DNA from 3 places in the Micromonospora sp. DT63 genome. Region 3 is predicted to be linked to each of the others. Evidence: predicted binding sites of a transcription regulator. Region 3 holds the regulator's gene; each other region holds the start of a gene.
The links. The regulator HrcA, encoded in region 3, represses chaperone genes, less so after heat shock. The targets are predictions, from matches to a motif close to GGTTNGCACNCTCNNNNNGAGNGTGCNAACC.

Region 1: the regulator HrcA is predicted to act here: its motif matches at 3,753-3,783, upstream of groL (chaperonin GroEL).
Region 2: the regulator HrcA is predicted to act here: its motif matches at 3,295-3,325, upstream of groES (co-chaperone GroES).

Annotation. Positions count from the first base shown of each region.
Region 1 covers NZ_JBNCKQ010000002.1:874,344-879,665, forward strand. Annotated here, with positions in the region: gene ACLQ27_RS10885 (S8 family serine peptidase) at 1-569, shown strand, start outside; gene ACLQ27_RS10890 (GNAT family N-acetyltransferase) at 619-1,554, shown strand; gene ACLQ27_RS10895 (hypothetical protein) at 1,632-1,877, shown strand; gene groL (chaperonin GroEL) at 1,936-3,558, opposite strand; gene ACLQ27_RS10905 (hypothetical protein) at 3,831-5,138, opposite strand; gene ACLQ27_RS10910 (cold-shock protein) at 5,259-5,322, opposite strand, start outside.
Region 2 covers NZ_JBNCKQ010000002.1:518,248-523,569, forward strand. Annotated here, with positions in the region: gene ACLQ27_RS09160 (molybdopterin-dependent oxidoreductase) at 1-1,010, opposite strand, end outside; gene groL (chaperonin GroEL) at 1,136-2,776, opposite strand; gene groES (co-chaperone GroES) at 2,847-3,161, opposite strand; gene ACLQ27_RS09175 (THUMP-like domain-containing protein) at 3,421-4,617, shown strand; gene ybaK (Cys-tRNA(Pro) deacylase) at 4,628-5,107, shown strand; gene ACLQ27_RS09185 (sugar ABC transporter substrate-binding protein) at 5,286-5,322, shown strand, end outside.
Region 3 covers NZ_JBNCKQ010000013.1:33,545-38,866, forward strand. Annotated here, with positions in the region: gene ACLQ27_RS30815 (16S rRNA (uracil(1498)-N(3))-methyltransferase) at 138-872, opposite strand; gene dnaJ (molecular chaperone DnaJ) at 874-2,019, opposite strand; gene hrcA (heat-inducible transcriptional repressor HrcA) at 2,093-3,115, opposite strand; gene ACLQ27_RS30830 (DUF4870 domain-containing protein) at 3,341-3,979, shown strand; gene hemW (radical SAM family heme chaperone HemW) at 4,088-5,311, opposite strand.

The sequences.
Region 1 (5,322 bases), on a different contig from region 3:
AGCGCGCCCCGCAGGTGCTGACCAACTCGTGGGGCTGCCCGGCGATCGAGGGCTGCGACCGGGAGGCCCTGCTCCCGGCCACCACGGCGCTGGACGCCGCCGGGATCTTCGTGGTCGCCGCGGCCGGCAACACCGGCCCGTGGTGCGCGTCGATCGACGACCCGCCCGCTCCGTACGCGAACGTGCTGACCGTGGGCGCGGTGGACGCGAAGCGGCGGGTGGCCGAGTTCTCCTCACGCGGACCGGTGCCGGGCGGCATCGGCAAACCTGACGTGCTGGCGCCCGGGGTGGGCGTGGTGTCGGCCATGCCCGGCGGCGGGTACGCGGCGCTGGACGGCACGTCGATGGCGACCCCGCAGGTGGCGGGAGTGGTGGCGCTCATGTGGTCGGCGAACCCGGCGCTGATCGGGGACCTGACCAGGACCCGGCAGATCCTGCGGGACACCGCGACGCCGGCCGAACCGACGTACCGTTCCGACAACCCCACCGACGCCTGCGGCGGCCCGTCGAACGTCACCGGTGCCGGCCAGGTCGACGCGTACGCAGCCGTTCGCGCCGCCCAGGGGTGAACGAGGGCGGGGCCGGTCACCGCCGGCAGGTGATCTAGGGTCGGCGACCATGGACGCCGAGATCACCGTCGCCGAACTGAGCCCCGACCTCGCGCCCACCGTGGCGCGGCTCTGCGCGCAGGCGCTTGACCTGCCCGAGGACGCGGCCGAGGCGGCAGCCATCGTGGACGTGCTGTGGACCCGGGCCGCCGCCGACCGCGCGGTGGTGGGGCTGGGCGCGTACCGGGGGAACGACCTGGTCGGGGTGCTGCTCTGCTCGGTGTCGCCGACCGAGGCGGGCATCGGGCACGTGGACCTGGTCGCGGTGCTCCCCGACCAGCGCCGCCGGGGGGTGGGTCGCGCGCTGCTGTCGCGCGCCGAGCAGGCACTCGGCCAGCGCGGCGTCACCGAGGTGCTGCTGGCCGGGAACCCGCCGTACTACGCCTGGCCGGGCATCGATGTGCGGTACACGCCGGCGGTGTGCGCCGCCCTGGCGCTCGGCTACCACCAGGACCGGACCGCCTGGAACATGACCGCCGACCTGTCGTACGACGGGTCACCGGCCCTGCGGTCCACGGAGGCCGCGGAGCAACGGCTGGCGGGGCAGGGCATCACGGTACGCCGGGCGGAGCCCGCGGACCTGCCGGCGCTGGCCGCGTTCGCCCGGTCCACCTTCGGTGGCACCTGGGACGGCGAGCTGGCCGGGTCGGTGGGCCGCGCCGGGGCCGGCTGCCACCTCGCGGAGCGGGCGGGTGAGGTGCTGGGCTTCGCCGCCTACGGGTCGTCCCGGCCGAGCTGGTTCGGGCCGATGGGCACCGCGCCCTCCGCCGAGGGTTCGGGCATCGGCGGCGTGCTGCTGCGACGTTGCCTGCGTGACCAGCGCGCGGCGGGGGTGGACCGGGCGCAGATCGGTTGGGTGGGGCCGGTGCCGTTCTACTCCGGCAGCGCGGGTGCCCGGATCGAGCGGGTCTTCTTCCTGTACCGGCGGACCCTACCGGTGACGTGAGAGGGCAAATGGGACATGAATCCATTCGCCCGCATGAGCCATCGACGCCCCTTACCGTTTCGGTAGAGGAGGCAGCCATGACCACGGATGACGACCAGACCGAGGACGGCCCGCCGATCACCTGGAAACCGGTCGGCGAACTGCCCGGCCAACTCCCGTTCGACCGGCTCGACTACGGCGACGCCGAGCAACTGGCCGAGATGACCACCGACGGCGAACCGCTGGCCGAGGAACCGCAGGAGATGGTGGACGCGCCGATCCAGCTGCTCCCGCCGTACGACCGGGCGCAGAAACGCCGTAACCAGCGCCCGCTGCCCACCTGACGACGAACGGGGCGGACCGCGTCAGCGGCCCGCCCCGTTCGGTGTGTCGGAACTGGACTCAGAAGTCCATGTCCCCGCCACCCGGGCCAGCCGGGGCAGCCGGGGTCTTCTCCGGCTTGTCCGCGACGACGGCCTCGGTGGTGAGGAACAGCGCGGCGATCGACGACGCGTTCTGCAGCGCCGAGCGCGTCACCTTGGCCGGGTCGATGATGCCCGCGGCCAGCAGGTCGACGTACTCGCCGTTGGCGGCGTTGAGGCCGTGACCCGCTTCGAGGTTACGGACCTTTTCCACCACGACGCCGCCCTCGAGGCCGGCGTTGACGGCGATCTGCCGCAGCGGGGCGTCCAGCGCCACCTTGACGATGTTGGCACCGGTCGCCTCGTCGCCGACCAGGTCCAGCTTGTCGAAGGCGGTCTTGCCGGCCTGCACCAGCGCGACGCCACCACCCGGGACGATGCCCTCCTCGACGGCCGCCTTCGCGTTGCGAACGGCGTCCTCGATGCGGTGCTTGCGCTCCTTGAGCTCGACCTCGGTGGCCGCGCCGACCTTGATCACCGCAACGCCACCGGCCAGCTTGGCCAGCCGCTCCTGCAGCTTCTCGCGGTCGTAGTCGGAGTCGCTCTTGTCGATCTCGGCCCGGATCTGGTTGACCCGGCCCTGGATCTGCTCGGCGTCACCGGCACCGTCGACGATGGTGGTCTCGTCCTTGGTGACCACGACCTTGCGGGCACGGCCCAGCATGTCGACGCCGACGGCGTCCAGCTTGAGGCCGACCTCCTCGCTGATGACCTGGCCACCGGTGAGGATGGCGATGTCGGCGAGCATGGCCTTGCGGCGGTCACCGAAGCCCGGCGCCTTGACGGCGACCGACTTGAAGGTGCCCCGGACCTTGTTGACGACCAGGGTGGCCAGGGCCTCGCCCTCGATGTCCTCGGCGATGATCAGCAGCGGCTTGCCGCCCTGCATGACCTTCTCCAGGATCGGGAGCAGGTCCTTGACCGACGAGATCTTGCTGTTGACGATCAGGAGGTAGGGGTCGTCGAAGACGGCCTCCATGCGCTCCGGGTCGGTCATGAAGTAGGCCGAGATGTAGCCCTTGTCGAAGCGCATACCCTCGGTGAGCTCCAGCTCCAGCCCGAAGGTGTTGCTCTCCTCGACGGTGATGACGCCTTCCTTGCCGACCTTGTCCATCGCCTCGGCGATGATCTCGCCGACGCTGGAGTCACCAGCGGAGATGGAGGCGGTGGAGGCGATCTGCTCCTTGGTCTCGACGTCCTTGGCGAGCTTGGACAGCTCCTCCGAGACGCTCGCGACCGCGGCCTCGATGCCCCGCTTCAGGGCCATCGGGTTGGCGCCGGCGGCCACGTTGCGCAGGCCCTCGCGAACCAGGGCCTGGGCCAGGACGGTCGCCGTCGTCGTGCCGTCACCGGCGACGTCGTCGGTCTTCTTGGCGACCTCCTTGACCAGCTCGGCGCCGATCTTCTCGTACGGGTCCTCGAGCTCGATCTCCTTGGCGATGCTCACACCATCGTTGGTGATGGTGGGGGCACCCCACTTCTTCTCGAGCACGACGTTGCGGCCCTTGGGGCCGAGGGTCACCTTTACGGCGTCGGCGAGCTGGTTCATGCCCCGCTCGAGGCCGCGGCGAGCCTCTTCGTCGAAAGCGATCATCTTGGCCATACGGCGTTGTCCTCCTGGACACTCACGGGCCACCCGAGATGTGTCCCCCGGATGGGCCGCCTGGTGTACGCACCTTGGGACGTCGCCACCTGGCGACGACGACGTCCTTCGGCCGGGCCGGATAGCCCGCGACGACCGGCCATGTGCCGCCCCGGCGTCTCCACGCCCGGGCAACCTGGCCCCACCGTCCCGACCATTGGCACTCACGGTATGCGAGTGCCAATGACTTGTTTAGCACTCTCACCTGCCGAGTGCAAGCACGATGGACCCGCTCAGCCGAGTTCCGCAGCCAGTGCGGCCCCGTTCACCGGCGCCTCATGGGCGCGTTGCTCGGCGTACGTGATCAGCAGGCCGATCAACTGGGCGAGGTGGGCCGGCAGCGCCAGCACCGCCGTGACACCGATCACCCCCACCACCAGAACCGCGGTGCCCGGGGACGCGAACGGGTCCGTACCGATCCCGGTGGTGCCCACGGACTCCAGGACGCCCGGAACCACGGTGCCGACGATCACAGCCCCGCCCACCAGTGCCACCCGGCCGAGCAGCAGCCCGAGCCGGGCGTGGAACATCCCGAACGACCTGCCGATCGGGTTCTGCCGCTCGAACAGGTAGACCGGACCGGCCATGCTCAACGCGAACGCCAGGTAGATGCTCGGCAGGACGCAGAAGCAGAAGCCGATACCGATGAGCACACTGACCAGCAACGTCCAGCCCCACAGGCCGAGCGCCCGGCGCAGGCCGTACCGCAGCGCCGCGTCGACGCTGGCGGGCTGGCCGGTCGCCTGCTGGGTGATCACCCAACTGCCGGCGGCCCACCCCACGGCCTGCACCAGACCGATCAGCAGACTGCCGCCGACCAGCACGGCGACGAGGGTTACCAGGGTGGCGGCGAAGTTGTCCGGCAGTCCGGCGGCCGGGTCCATCTCGGCCTGCGCCTCCCAGCCGGGCGACGGGTCCAGGCCCAGCGAGACGACGGACAGCACCGCCGCCGGCAGGACCTGCGTGAGCAGCATGATCGGCACCAACTGCCGCCAGCCCCGCCGCAGCGCGCCACCGCACCGCTCGAACCAGGCCCCGACGCCGGCGCCGGGCGGAGTGACCAGGGCGTCGTTCGGGTCGAGCCCGTGACCCGGCGGGTACCAGCCGACCGGCGCCCCCGGATACCACGGCTGCCCACCGTAGGGGCCCGCCCCGGGCGGGTAGCCGCCGGTGGGCGGATAGGCCCAACCCTGCGGCGGCGCACCGGCCGAACCCCAGCCGCTCTGCGCCGGGTCCCAACCGGGCGGCGGCCCGGCCGGCGGACCCCAGCCACCCTGCGCGGGGTCCCAACCGGGCGGCGGCCCGGCCGGCGGACCCCAACCGCCCTGCGCGGTGGGATCCGGCGGACCGGCCTGGGGGGTGGGTCCCGGCGGCATCGCGGGGCCGGCGTCGTATCCGGGCGGCGTCGCGGGCGGCCCGGGGTCTGCGCCGGAGGCCGGTGACCCGCCCGGAGCCGCGCCGGAGACGGGTGAGGTGGGGTCGGACGGGCCCGGCTCACCCGGCCCGGAGGGCGTGGTGGGTGGGGGCGACTGGTCGGTCATGAACCCTCCTCAGCATCGGCTGGAACGGCTCACGATCTTCCCGGGTGGGCGTCCGCACCGCCAGCCCCGACCGGTCAGCCGATCGGGGGCGATCCGCCAGCGAGGAGGCCGGGAATTCGCTCAGGCGATGACGCGTACGTGTTCCGCCTGCGGGCCCTTCTGCCCCTGGGCGATCTCGAACTCC
Region 2 (5,322 bases), on a different contig from region 3:
ACGCCCAGCCAGCGGGCGTTGCCGATCAGATCGCCACCGACCTCGTTCGAGACGCAGGCCAGTGTGACGTACCGCTCGACCAACGGCCGGGCCAGCAGATCGGCGTAGCTGTAGGTGCGCTCGGTGCCCACCCGGCCGTGGATGCGCAGCCGCCAGGTGTCCGGGTTCACCTGCGGCACCACCAGGGCGGTGTCGATCCGGTAGAACCCGGAATTCGGGCTGACGTACGGCGCGAGCTGGGCCAGCGACAGGTCCGCGCCCGCCGGCACCGCCGGTGCCGGGGCGATCGGCGCGGGCAGCCGGATCGCGTCCCGGGCGGCGGACACACCGCGTCGACCGGACAGCCAGCGCCCGCCGAGACCGGCCACGGCCGCCGTGCCGAGCAGTACGCCGGTGCCGGTCAGGAACCGTCGGCGCGACTCCGGATCGACAGCCGGGGCCGGCGCGGCGGGGGTCACCGGCACCGGCGGGGCGGCGGGGGTCACTGGGATCGGCAGGCTCTCAGTCGGCCCGGCGAGCGACACCGGCGTGGTTGCCGAGCGGGGGTCGGCGGGTGGTGCCCAGGGCCAGGGGTCCAGCTCGAACGGGCCGGCGATGAACAGCCAGAGCACCAGGGCGCCGAGCGTGCCACCGACCAACGACGGCAGGGCGTCGAAGACGTCCGCGCCGGAGCGGGTCAGCGCGGCGGCCACACCGACGACGCCGAACGCCGCGATGCCGGCCAGGCCCAGGGCCAGCCGGCGGACCGCCAGCATCCCGAGCAGCGCGGCGAAGGCACCCAGCAGCAGTGCCGTTCCGGTCAGCAGGGCGATCTTGTCGGCGGTGCCGAAGACGTCGATGGCGAACTGCTTGAGCGGCTCGGGGACGGCGTCGACCACCACCCCGCTGACCGCGACCAGTGGCGCCGACCGGGGGCCGGTCAGCACCGCCACCGGCTCCGCGATCCCGATCGCGACGGCGGCGGCGGTCACTCCGGCCAGCGCGGCGTACCGCCGCGACGTGGTGCTCATCGGCCCAGTGTGCGCGTTCGTCTCGCCGGGTCGCCAACCACGTCAGCGCTTGGTAATGATCGCGGAGACGAACCGGGGCACACCGCCGTACGACGGTGTGCCCCGCAACGGGTGTCGCTACCGGATCAGAAGCCCGGGCCGTGCTGGTGGCCGTGGCCGTGGCCGTGCCCACCGGCGGCGGCCGGCTCGGCCTGCTCCGGCTTCTCCACCACGAGGCTCTCGGTGGTGAGCAGCAGACCGGCGATCGAGGCGGCGTTGGTGACCGCGTTGCGGGTCACCTTCACCGGGTCGATGATGCCGGACTTGGCCAGGTCGACGTACTCGCCCTTGGCGGCGTCGAGACCGTTGCCCCACTCCATGCCGGCGACCTTCTGCGTCACGACGTAACCGTCGTGACCGGCGTTCTGCGCGATCCAGCGCAGCGGCTCGACCAGCGACTTGCGCACGATCGAGACGCCGACCTTCTCGTCACCGGTGAAGCCCAGGTCGTCGTCGAGCACCGGAAGGATCTGCACCAGGGCGGCGCCACCGCCGGGCACGGTGCCCTCCTCGACCGCGGCCTTGGTCGCCGCGATGGCGTCCTCGATGCGGTGCTTGCGCTCCTTCATCTCGACCTCGGTCGCCGCACCCACCTTGATCACGGCGATGCCGCCGGAGAGCTTCGCCAGCCGCTCGGCCAGCTTCTCCCGGTCCCAGTCGGAGTCGGAGGCCTCGATCTCCTTGCGGATCTGCGAGACCCGGTCGTCGACATCGGCCTTCTGGCCGCCGCCGTCGACGATCGTGGTGTTCTCCTTGTCGACCACGACGCGCCGGGCGCTGCCGAGCACCTCCAGGCCGACCTGGTCGAGCTTGTAGCCCAGCTCCGGGGCGACCAGCTCCGCGCCGGTGGAGATCGCGATGTCCTGGAGCATGGCCTTGCGCCGGTCGCCGAAGCCCGGGGCCTTGACCGCGCAGACCTTGAGGGTCTTGCGCAGCGAGTTGACCACCAGGGTGGAGAGCGCCTGACCGTCCACGTCCTCGGCGATGATCAGCAGGGGCTTGCTGTTCTGCAGGACCTTCTCCAGCAGCGGCAGCAGCTCCTCGATCGCCGAGATCTTCTGGGTGGTGACCAGGATGTACGCGTCCTCCAGGACGGACTCCTGACCCTCCAGGTCGGTGACGAAGTTCGGCGAGATGAAGCCCTTGTCGAACTGGAGACCCTCGGTCACTTCCAGCTCGGTGGTGAGCATCGAGCCCTCCTCGACGGTGATGACACCGTCGCGGCCGACCCGCTCCATCGCCTCGGCGATCAGCTCGCCGATGGTGGCGTCCTGCGCGGAGATCGTCGCCACGTTCGCGATCGACTCCTTGCCGGCGACCTCGACGGCCCGGCCGAGCAGCGCCTCGGAGACCTTGGCGGCCGCCGCGTCGATGCCCCGCTTGAGGCCGGCCGGGTTGGTCCCGGCGGTCACGTTGCGCAGGCCCTCGCGGACCATCGCCTGCGCCAGCACGGTCGCGGTGGTGGTCCCGTCGCCGGCGACGTCGTTGGTCTTGGTCGCCACCTCCTTGACCAGCTGCGCGCCGAGGTTCTCGTAGGGGTTGGTGAGCTCGATCTCCTTGGCGATGGTCACACCATCGTTGGTGATCGTCGGCGCACCGAATTTCTTGTCCAGGACGACGTTGCGCCCGCGCGGGCCGAGGGTGACCTTGACCGCGTCTGCGAGGGCGTTGACACCGTGCTCCAGCAGGTGCCGGGCGTCGTCCGAGAAGCTCAGGATCTTCGCCATGAATGTCCCTTCGAAGCGACGCTGCCCCGGCCCGGCGAGCCGGACCGGGGCAGCGACACTGATCGGTTGCTTACTTCTCGATGACCGCGAGGACGTCGCGGGCGGAGAGCACCAGGTACTCCTCGCCGGCGTACTTGACCTCGGTGCCGCCGTACTTCGAGTAGAGGACGGTGTCGCCGACCTGCACGTCAACCGGAACCCGGTTGCCGTTGTCGTCGACGCGCCCCGGGCCGACAGCGAGGACGGTGCCCTCCTGCGGCTTCTCCTTGGCGGTGTCGGGGATCACGATGCCCGACGCCGTGGTGGTCTCAGCCTCGTTCGCCTGGACCACGATGCGGTCCTCGAGCGGCTTGATCGCAACCTTGGTCGCGGTAGTCACGGGCATACCCTCCTGGGGTACTGGTTTCGTTGCCGGCCAGCGGGGCTGACCAGCGTCAATCTGCCTCATGCCACCGGGCGGGGCCGTCGTCGCGGGTGCCGGTCCGCCTGGCGTGCGCACCCGGGTCGCGAGACCCGGAAGCTGGCACCCTCAGGGTGAGAGTGCTAATCGCAGGTTATTCCGTGGCTAGCACTCCGTCAAGGAGAGTGCCAGCGAGTCGCGCCCCGCCAGCCGGTATTTCCGCCTCGGCCGGGACAATGGCCGGGTGGATCTCGAACAGCTGGCGGCGCTGCGTACCCCTGAGGGGTCGGCCGCCCTCACGGCGGCGGCCGGGCTGGCCGGCGGTGATCCACTGGCGGCGGCGTCGGCGTTGCGCGCCGCCGGGGTGCCGCCCGCGCTGGCCGCGGCGGCGCTCACCCAGGCCGAGCTGCGTCACCGGGCGGTCGGCAAGTTCGGCCCAGCCGCCGCCGGGATGTTCCTCACCCGGGCCGGGCTGGAGCAGGCCACCCGCCGGGTCGTCGCCGAGCGTCGCGCCGAGCGCCTGCGCGCGGCGGGCGTACGCACGCTGGCCGACCTCGGCTGCGGCCTCGGCGCCGACGCGCTCGCCGCCGCCCGCTCCGGCATCCGGGTGTACGGGGTGGAGGCCGACCCGGTGACCGCCGCGATGGCCGCCGCCAACGCCGCCGCCGCGGGGCTGGCCGAGCTGTTCACTGTCGAGTGCGGCGACGCCACGGCGTTCGACGTCTCGCGGGTCGACGGCGTCTTCTGTGACCCGGCCCGACGCACGAGCGGCACCGGTCGGCGGATCTTCGACCCGCGCGCCTACTCGCCGCCGTGGGACTTCGTCACCGGGCTGGCCGAGCGAGTGCCGCGCACGGTGGTGAAGGTGGCGCCGGGCCTGGACCACGCGCTCATCCCGGCGGGCGCGGAGGCGGAGTGGGTAGGCGTGGACGGCGACCTGGTCGAGGCCGCGCTCTGGTGCGGCGACCTGGCCCAGGTGCCCCGCCGCGCGACCCTCTACCGACAGGTGGGCGCCGAGACGCACCGTTTCCAGCTCACCGGCTCGGGCGCCACCGAGGCGTCGGTCGGGCCACCGCGCCGCTACCTGTACGACCCGGACCCGGCGGTGGTCCGCGCGCATCTCGTCGCCGAACTGGCCGACCAGCTGGACGCCACGCTGGCCGACCCGAGCATCGCCTACCTCTACGCCGACCGGCCGACCCGCACCCCGTACGCCAGGTGTCTGGAGATCACCGACGTGCTGCCGTTCTCGCTGAAGCGCCTGCGGGCGTTGCTGCGCGAGCGGCGGGTGGGCCGGGTGGAGATCCTCAAGCGGGGCTCCGCGCTCACGCCGGAGCAGTTGCGGCGGGATCTGCGGCTGGCCGGCGACCAGGCGGCGAGCCTGGTGCTCACCCGGACGGCCGGGGCACCGACCGTGTTGGTCGGCCACCCGGTCCACTAGCGTCGTCGGTGTGGCGGGACAGGGCACTCCGGCGACGGCGCTGCTGGGCAAGCGTGGGATCGCGTATCGCACCCATCCGTACCGGGTCTCCCCGGACGCGCCGAACTACGGCGCGCTGGTCGCCGAGGCGCTCGGCGTGGCGCCCGAGCGGGTGTTCAAGTCGCTGGTGACCGAGGTCGACGGCGCGCTGACCGTGGCGGTCGTCCCGGTTACCGGCGAGCTGGACCTCAAGGCGCTCGCGGCGGCGGTCGGCGGCAAGCGGGCGACGATGGCCGACCGGGCGGTCGCCGAGCGGGCCACCGGCTACGTACGGGGCGGGATCAGTCCGCTCGGGCAGCGCCGACGCCTGCCCACCGTGCTTGACGAATCCGCGCTGGATCTGCCGACGATCTACGTCTCGGCTGGTCGACGCGGCCTGCAACTCGAACTGGCCGCGGCGGATCTGGTGGCGCTGACCGAGGCCCGCACCGCGCCGTTGCAGACCCGCTGACGACAGTCGTTACGTCGGCTCCCCGTGGGATATCCGGGGAGTAACAGTCGCGTTGCTGAATTGTTATCGCTTCCAACAAACTTGGCACCTGCGCGGTCTTGTGGGACCAGTGTGACGCGAAATACGTTGCCGGACACAACAAAACAACACCTCCCCCACCTCCGAAAGGACCCTGCACATGCGTAAGGGGATCCTCACCATCGCCGCCGTGGGCC
Region 3 (5,322 bases):
CTCACAGGCATCAGGTTCAACCGGGGGTGCGGCTCGACCGCAGCCGACAGCGACCGCCTGGCACGGCCCGGCTCGCCCCTGTCGCACCTGACGGGGCTACGGCGAGCGGCGGGCTACCAACGGCCGAGGGGGGTGGGCTACCAGCGGCCGAGGCGGGTGGCGAGCACGGCGAGCGCCGCGACCCCGGCCGTCGAGGTGCGCAGCACGGCTGGTCCGAGTCGGACCGGCCGGCCGCCGGCCTCGCGGAAGGCGGTCAACTCGGCCGGGGCGATGCCGCCCTCGGGGCCGACGACCAGGACGATCTCACCGCCGGTCGGCAGGTCGGCGGTGGTGAGCCGCTCCTGCGCCTCCTCGTGCAGGACGAACCCGGCGGCGGCGCCGGCGATCCGGCGGGCGACGGTCGCGGTCGACTCGTCGGGCGCACCGGCCACCACCGGCAGCCAGGGCCGGCGGGCCTGCTTCGCCGCCTCGCGAGCCGTGGCGACCCACTTCTGCCGCGCCCGTACGCCCCGGTCGCCGCGCCACTGGACCACCGAGCGCGACGCCGCCCAGGGCACGATCTCGTCCACCCCGACTTCGGTCATCGCCTGCACGGCCAGCTCGCCCCGGTCACCCTTGGCGATGCCCTGCACGGTGACGATCCGGGGTACGGGCGCGTCCGCGTACTCCCGGTTGGTGACGCTGACCTCCAGGCTGCCCCTGCCGACGGCGGTGACCACTGCGGCGGCCGTGCCACCCCGCCCGTCGGCGAGCAGCAGCTCCTCGCCGACGCGCAACCGCTGCACGGTGGCGGCGTGGTGCCCCTCGGGCCCGTCGAGGGTCAGCGCGTCGCCGGTGGGCAGCGCGTCGACCAGGAAGAGCGGCGCGGACACGTCAGGCGTGGCCGTTGAACGCGTCGCGCATCCGGGAGAAGAAGCCGCCCTGCTTGGTCAGCTCGGCGACCTCCTCGCCCCGGGTCTTGGCGAAGTCGCGCAGCATCTTCTCCTGGTCGGGGTCGAGCTTGGTGGGCGTCCGGACGTCGAGGTGCACGTAGAGGTCGCCCCGGCCGGTGCCGCGCAGGTGCGGTACGCCCCGGGCGCGCAGCCGCAGCGTGCTGGCCGGCTGGGTGCCGGCCTTGACGTCGACGGTCTCCTCGCTGTCCAGCGTCTTGATGGTGAGCCGGGTGCCCAGCGCGGCGGCCGTCATCGGCACGGTGACGCGGCAGTGCAGGTCGTCGCCCTTGCGGGAGTAGACGTCGTGCGGCCGCTCGTGGATCTCCACGTAGAGGTCGCCGGCGGTGCCGCCACCCGGGCCGACCTCGCCCTGCTGGGCCAGCCGGATCCGCATGCCGTCCTCGACACCGGCCGGGATCTTGACGGTGAGCGAGCGGCGGGTGCGCACCCGGCCGTCGCCGGCGCAGGTGGGGCAGGGGTGCGGGATGGTCGTGCCGTAGCCCTGGCAGACGGTGCACGGCCGGGCGGAGACCACCTGGCCGAGGAAGGTGCGCTGCACCGACTGCACCTCGCCCCGGCCGCCGCACGCCTCGCAGGTGGCCAGGTGGGTGCCGGCTGCCGTGCCGGCGCCCGAGCAGGTGGTGCAGAGCACCGCGGTGTCGACGGTGATCGGGGCCTCGACGCCGAACGCCGTCTCGTGCAGGTCGAGTTCGAGGCGCAGGATCGCGTCGGCGCCCGGCCGGGTCCGCGGCCGTGGGCCACGGGCGCCACCTGCCGCGCCGCCGAAGAACGCGTCCATGATGTCCTGGAAGCCGACGAACGGGCCGGCCCCGCCGGGGCCACCCGGACCGCCCGCGCCGCCGCCTCCCGGGGCGAGCGGGTCGCCACCCAGGTCGACGATCTGCCGCTTGCGGTCGTCCGAGAGGACCTCGTACGCGGCGTTGATGTCCTTGAACTTCTCCTGGGCCTCCGGGTCCGGATTGACGTCCGGGTGGAACTGGCGTGCCAGCTTGCGGTAGGCGCGCTTGATCTCGTCATCGGAGGCTTCCCGGCTGACACCGAGGATGCCGTAGTAGTCCCTGGCCACTGCGTTCCGTGTCCTCATGTTCGTCTCGCGTTACGCCGACCGGCGGCCGCAGCCGGCCGTCGGCCCTGACTGGTCAGTTCTGGGCCAGCAGCTCGCCCACGTAGCGTGCCACGGCGCGCACCGTGGCGATGGTGCCGGGGTAGTCCATGCGGGTGGGCCCCAACACGCCGAGGCCGCCCACGATGGTGGCCCCCGGGCCGTACCCGGTGCTGACCACCGAGGCGGCGCGCAGGTTGTCGAACTCGTTCTCGTCGCCGATCAGGACCCGGGTCGTGCTGGGCTCGGTCTCGCCGATGAGCTTGAGCAGTACGACCTCCTCCTCCAGCGCCTCCAGGATGGGCCGCAGCGAACCCTGGAAGTCGAGCAGGCCGCCCCGGGTGAGGTTGGCGGTGCCGGCCAGGGCGATGCGTTCCTCGTGCCGCTCGACGAGCGTCTCCAGCAGGACCGTGGAGAGGGTGGTCATCGCGCCGCGCAGCTCCGACGGCACCTCCTCGACCAGCGCCTGCACCAGCGGCGGGGTGTCGGACAGGCGGGCGCCGGCGAGCTTCTCGTTGGCGAGCCGGCGCAGGTCGGTGACGTCGTCGGCGGGCACCGGCGCGGGCAGCTCCACCAGCCGCTGCTCGACCCGCCCGGTGTCGGCGATCATGACGAGCATCAGCCGGGTGGTGGAGATCGGCACCAGCTCCAGGTGGCGCACCGAGGAGCGGGCCAGGCTCGGGTACTGCACGACGGCGACCTGCCGGGTGAGCTGGGCGAGCAGGCGTACGGTGCGGTGCACCACGTCGTCGAGATCGACCGCGCCGACGAGGAAACGCTCGATGGCCCGGCGTTCGGCCGGACTGAGCGGCTTGACCCGGGACAGCCGGTCGACGAACAGGCGGTAGCCGCGGTCGGTGGGCACCCGGCCGGCACTGGTGTGCGGCTGCCGGATGTAGCCCTCCTCCTCCAGCACGGCCATGTCGTTGCGGACCGTCGCCGGGGAGACCCCGAGCTGGTGGCGCTCGACAAGCGCCTTGCTGCCGACCGGCTCCTGGGTGGAGACGTAGTCCTCGACGATGGCGCGGAGCACGGCGAGCTTGCGGTCGTCCAGACCCATCCTCCGCACCTCCTGTCGCACGTCGGCCGGCAGCCCACCCGGGCCGTCGGCCGTCCTGGCACTCGACTGTAACGAGTGCCAGTCTACGTCGGCGCCCCCGCCGACGCGATGATCAACGACAGGCCGTCGGTGCGGCCCGCGCCACCCCGAGCGGGCCGATCGGCCCACGCGACCGGGCGGTGTCGCTCTGGTGCGACGTTGCCGCCGACACCTACCGTGACAGTCATGACTGAACCACCTCGCCCTCCCGGCGCGGGAGACCCCGGCAGTTACCCGCCGGAGCCGACTCCCCCGGGCTCGCCCTACGCGGCCGAGCCGCCCACCGCACCACTGTCGGGGGCACCCGACCCGGCCGGGTATCCCCCGGCCGGTGGCTATCCGCCGCCCACCGGTGACCAGCCGCCGTCGGGTGGCTACCCTCCGCCAGGTGGCTACCCCCCGCCGGGCGGTTATCCCCCGGGCGGCCCGACTGGCGGCTATCCGACCGGCGGCGCCTACGGCGGCCCCGGCGGCGGCTACGCCAACAACGAGGACAAGACCTGGGCGCTGGTCGCGCACTTCGGCGGCGCGGCCGGGATGATCGTCAGTGCGGGCGTGCTCGGCTGGATCGCCCCGCTGGTGGCGATGCTGGCCCGGGGCACCCAGTCCCCGACGGTCCGGGCGCACGCCGTCGCCGCGCTCAACTTCCAGCTCATCTGGTCGATCGTCGGCCTGGTCGGCTGGGTGCTCTCGTGCATCCTGATCGGCTTCATCGGCGTCGGCGCGGCCGTCATCCTCGGTGCCGTGTTCGGCATCCTCGCCGGCATCAAGGCCAACGAGGGCAGCCTCTACCGCTACCCACTCTCGGCCAACCTCGTCAAGTGATCCGGGCCGGCCGCTCCCCCGGCCGGTCCGGCGCACCGCCCGCCCGCCGGCAGGGGTGTGGGGTGAGCGGCGACTGTCGCACCGCCGGCCGGGGCGGCGCGTCCCGGGTCAGGGCAGCAGGTCGCGGACGACCGCGTCGGCGAGCAGCCGCCCGCGCAGGGTGAGCACCGCCCGGCCGGCGGCGTAGTCCCCGGCGACCAGCAGACCGTCGGCGAGGGCCCGCTCGGCGCCGGCCCGGCCGGCCGCGTCGAGCACTGCCAGCGGCAGCCCGCTGGAGAGCCGCAGCCGGAGCATCACGTCCTCCATGTGGGCCTCGTCGACAGTGAGCACCTCACGGGCCAGGCCGGGGGACGCGCCGGAGGCCAACCGCTGGGCGTACGTCGTGGGGTGCTTCACGTTCCACCAGCGCACCCCGCCGACGTGGCTGTGCGCCCCGGGGCCGAGCCCCCACCAGTCCGCGCCGGTCCAGTAGAGCAGGTTGTGCCGGCACCGGGCGTCGTCGGTGCGCGCCCAGTTGGACACCTCGTACCAGGACAGGCCGGCCGCGTCGAGGGCGGCCTCCGCGGCCAGGTAGCGGTCCGCGGCCACGTCGTCACTGGGGTACGCCAGCTCGCCGCGCCGCATCCGGGCGGCGAGCCGGGTGCCGTCCTCCACGATCAGGGCGTACGCGCTGACGTGGTCCACCCCGGCGGCGACCACCTGCTCCAGCGTGGCGGCGAAGTCCTCGGGCCGCTCGCCCGGCGTGCCGTAGATCAGGTCCAGGTTGACGTGCTCGAACCCGGCGTCGCGCGCCTCCAGGGCGGCGGCGGTGGCCCGACCGGCGCTGTGTGTGCGGTCCAGGATCGCCAGCACCCCCGGGGAGGCGGACTGCATGCCCAGCGAGATCCGGGTGTAGCCGGCCGCCCGCAGCCGCCGCAACGACTCCGGGGTGACCGACTCCGGGTTGGCCTCGGTGGTCACCTCGACGTCGGCGGCGAGCCCCCAGGTGCGGTCGATGCCGTCGAGGATGCGGGCCAGGTCGTCGGCGGGGAGCAGGGTGGGGGTGCCGCCGCCGACGAATACCGTGTCGACCCGCGGCGGCGGGCTGTCGCCGAGCACGCGGGCGGCGAGCGCCAGCTCGGCCAGCACGGTGTCGGCGTACGCCTCCCGGCTGGCGCCCCCGCCCAGCTCGGCTGCCGTGTAGGTGTTGAAGTCGCAGTAGCCGCAGCGGCTGGCGCAGAACGGAACGTGGACGTACACGCCGAAGCCGCGCGCGCCGACCGCCGAGGTGGCGGTGGCGGGCAGCGATCCGTCGACGGGGACGGTCTCACCATCTGGAAGGACGCCGGGCATGGCCACTAGTG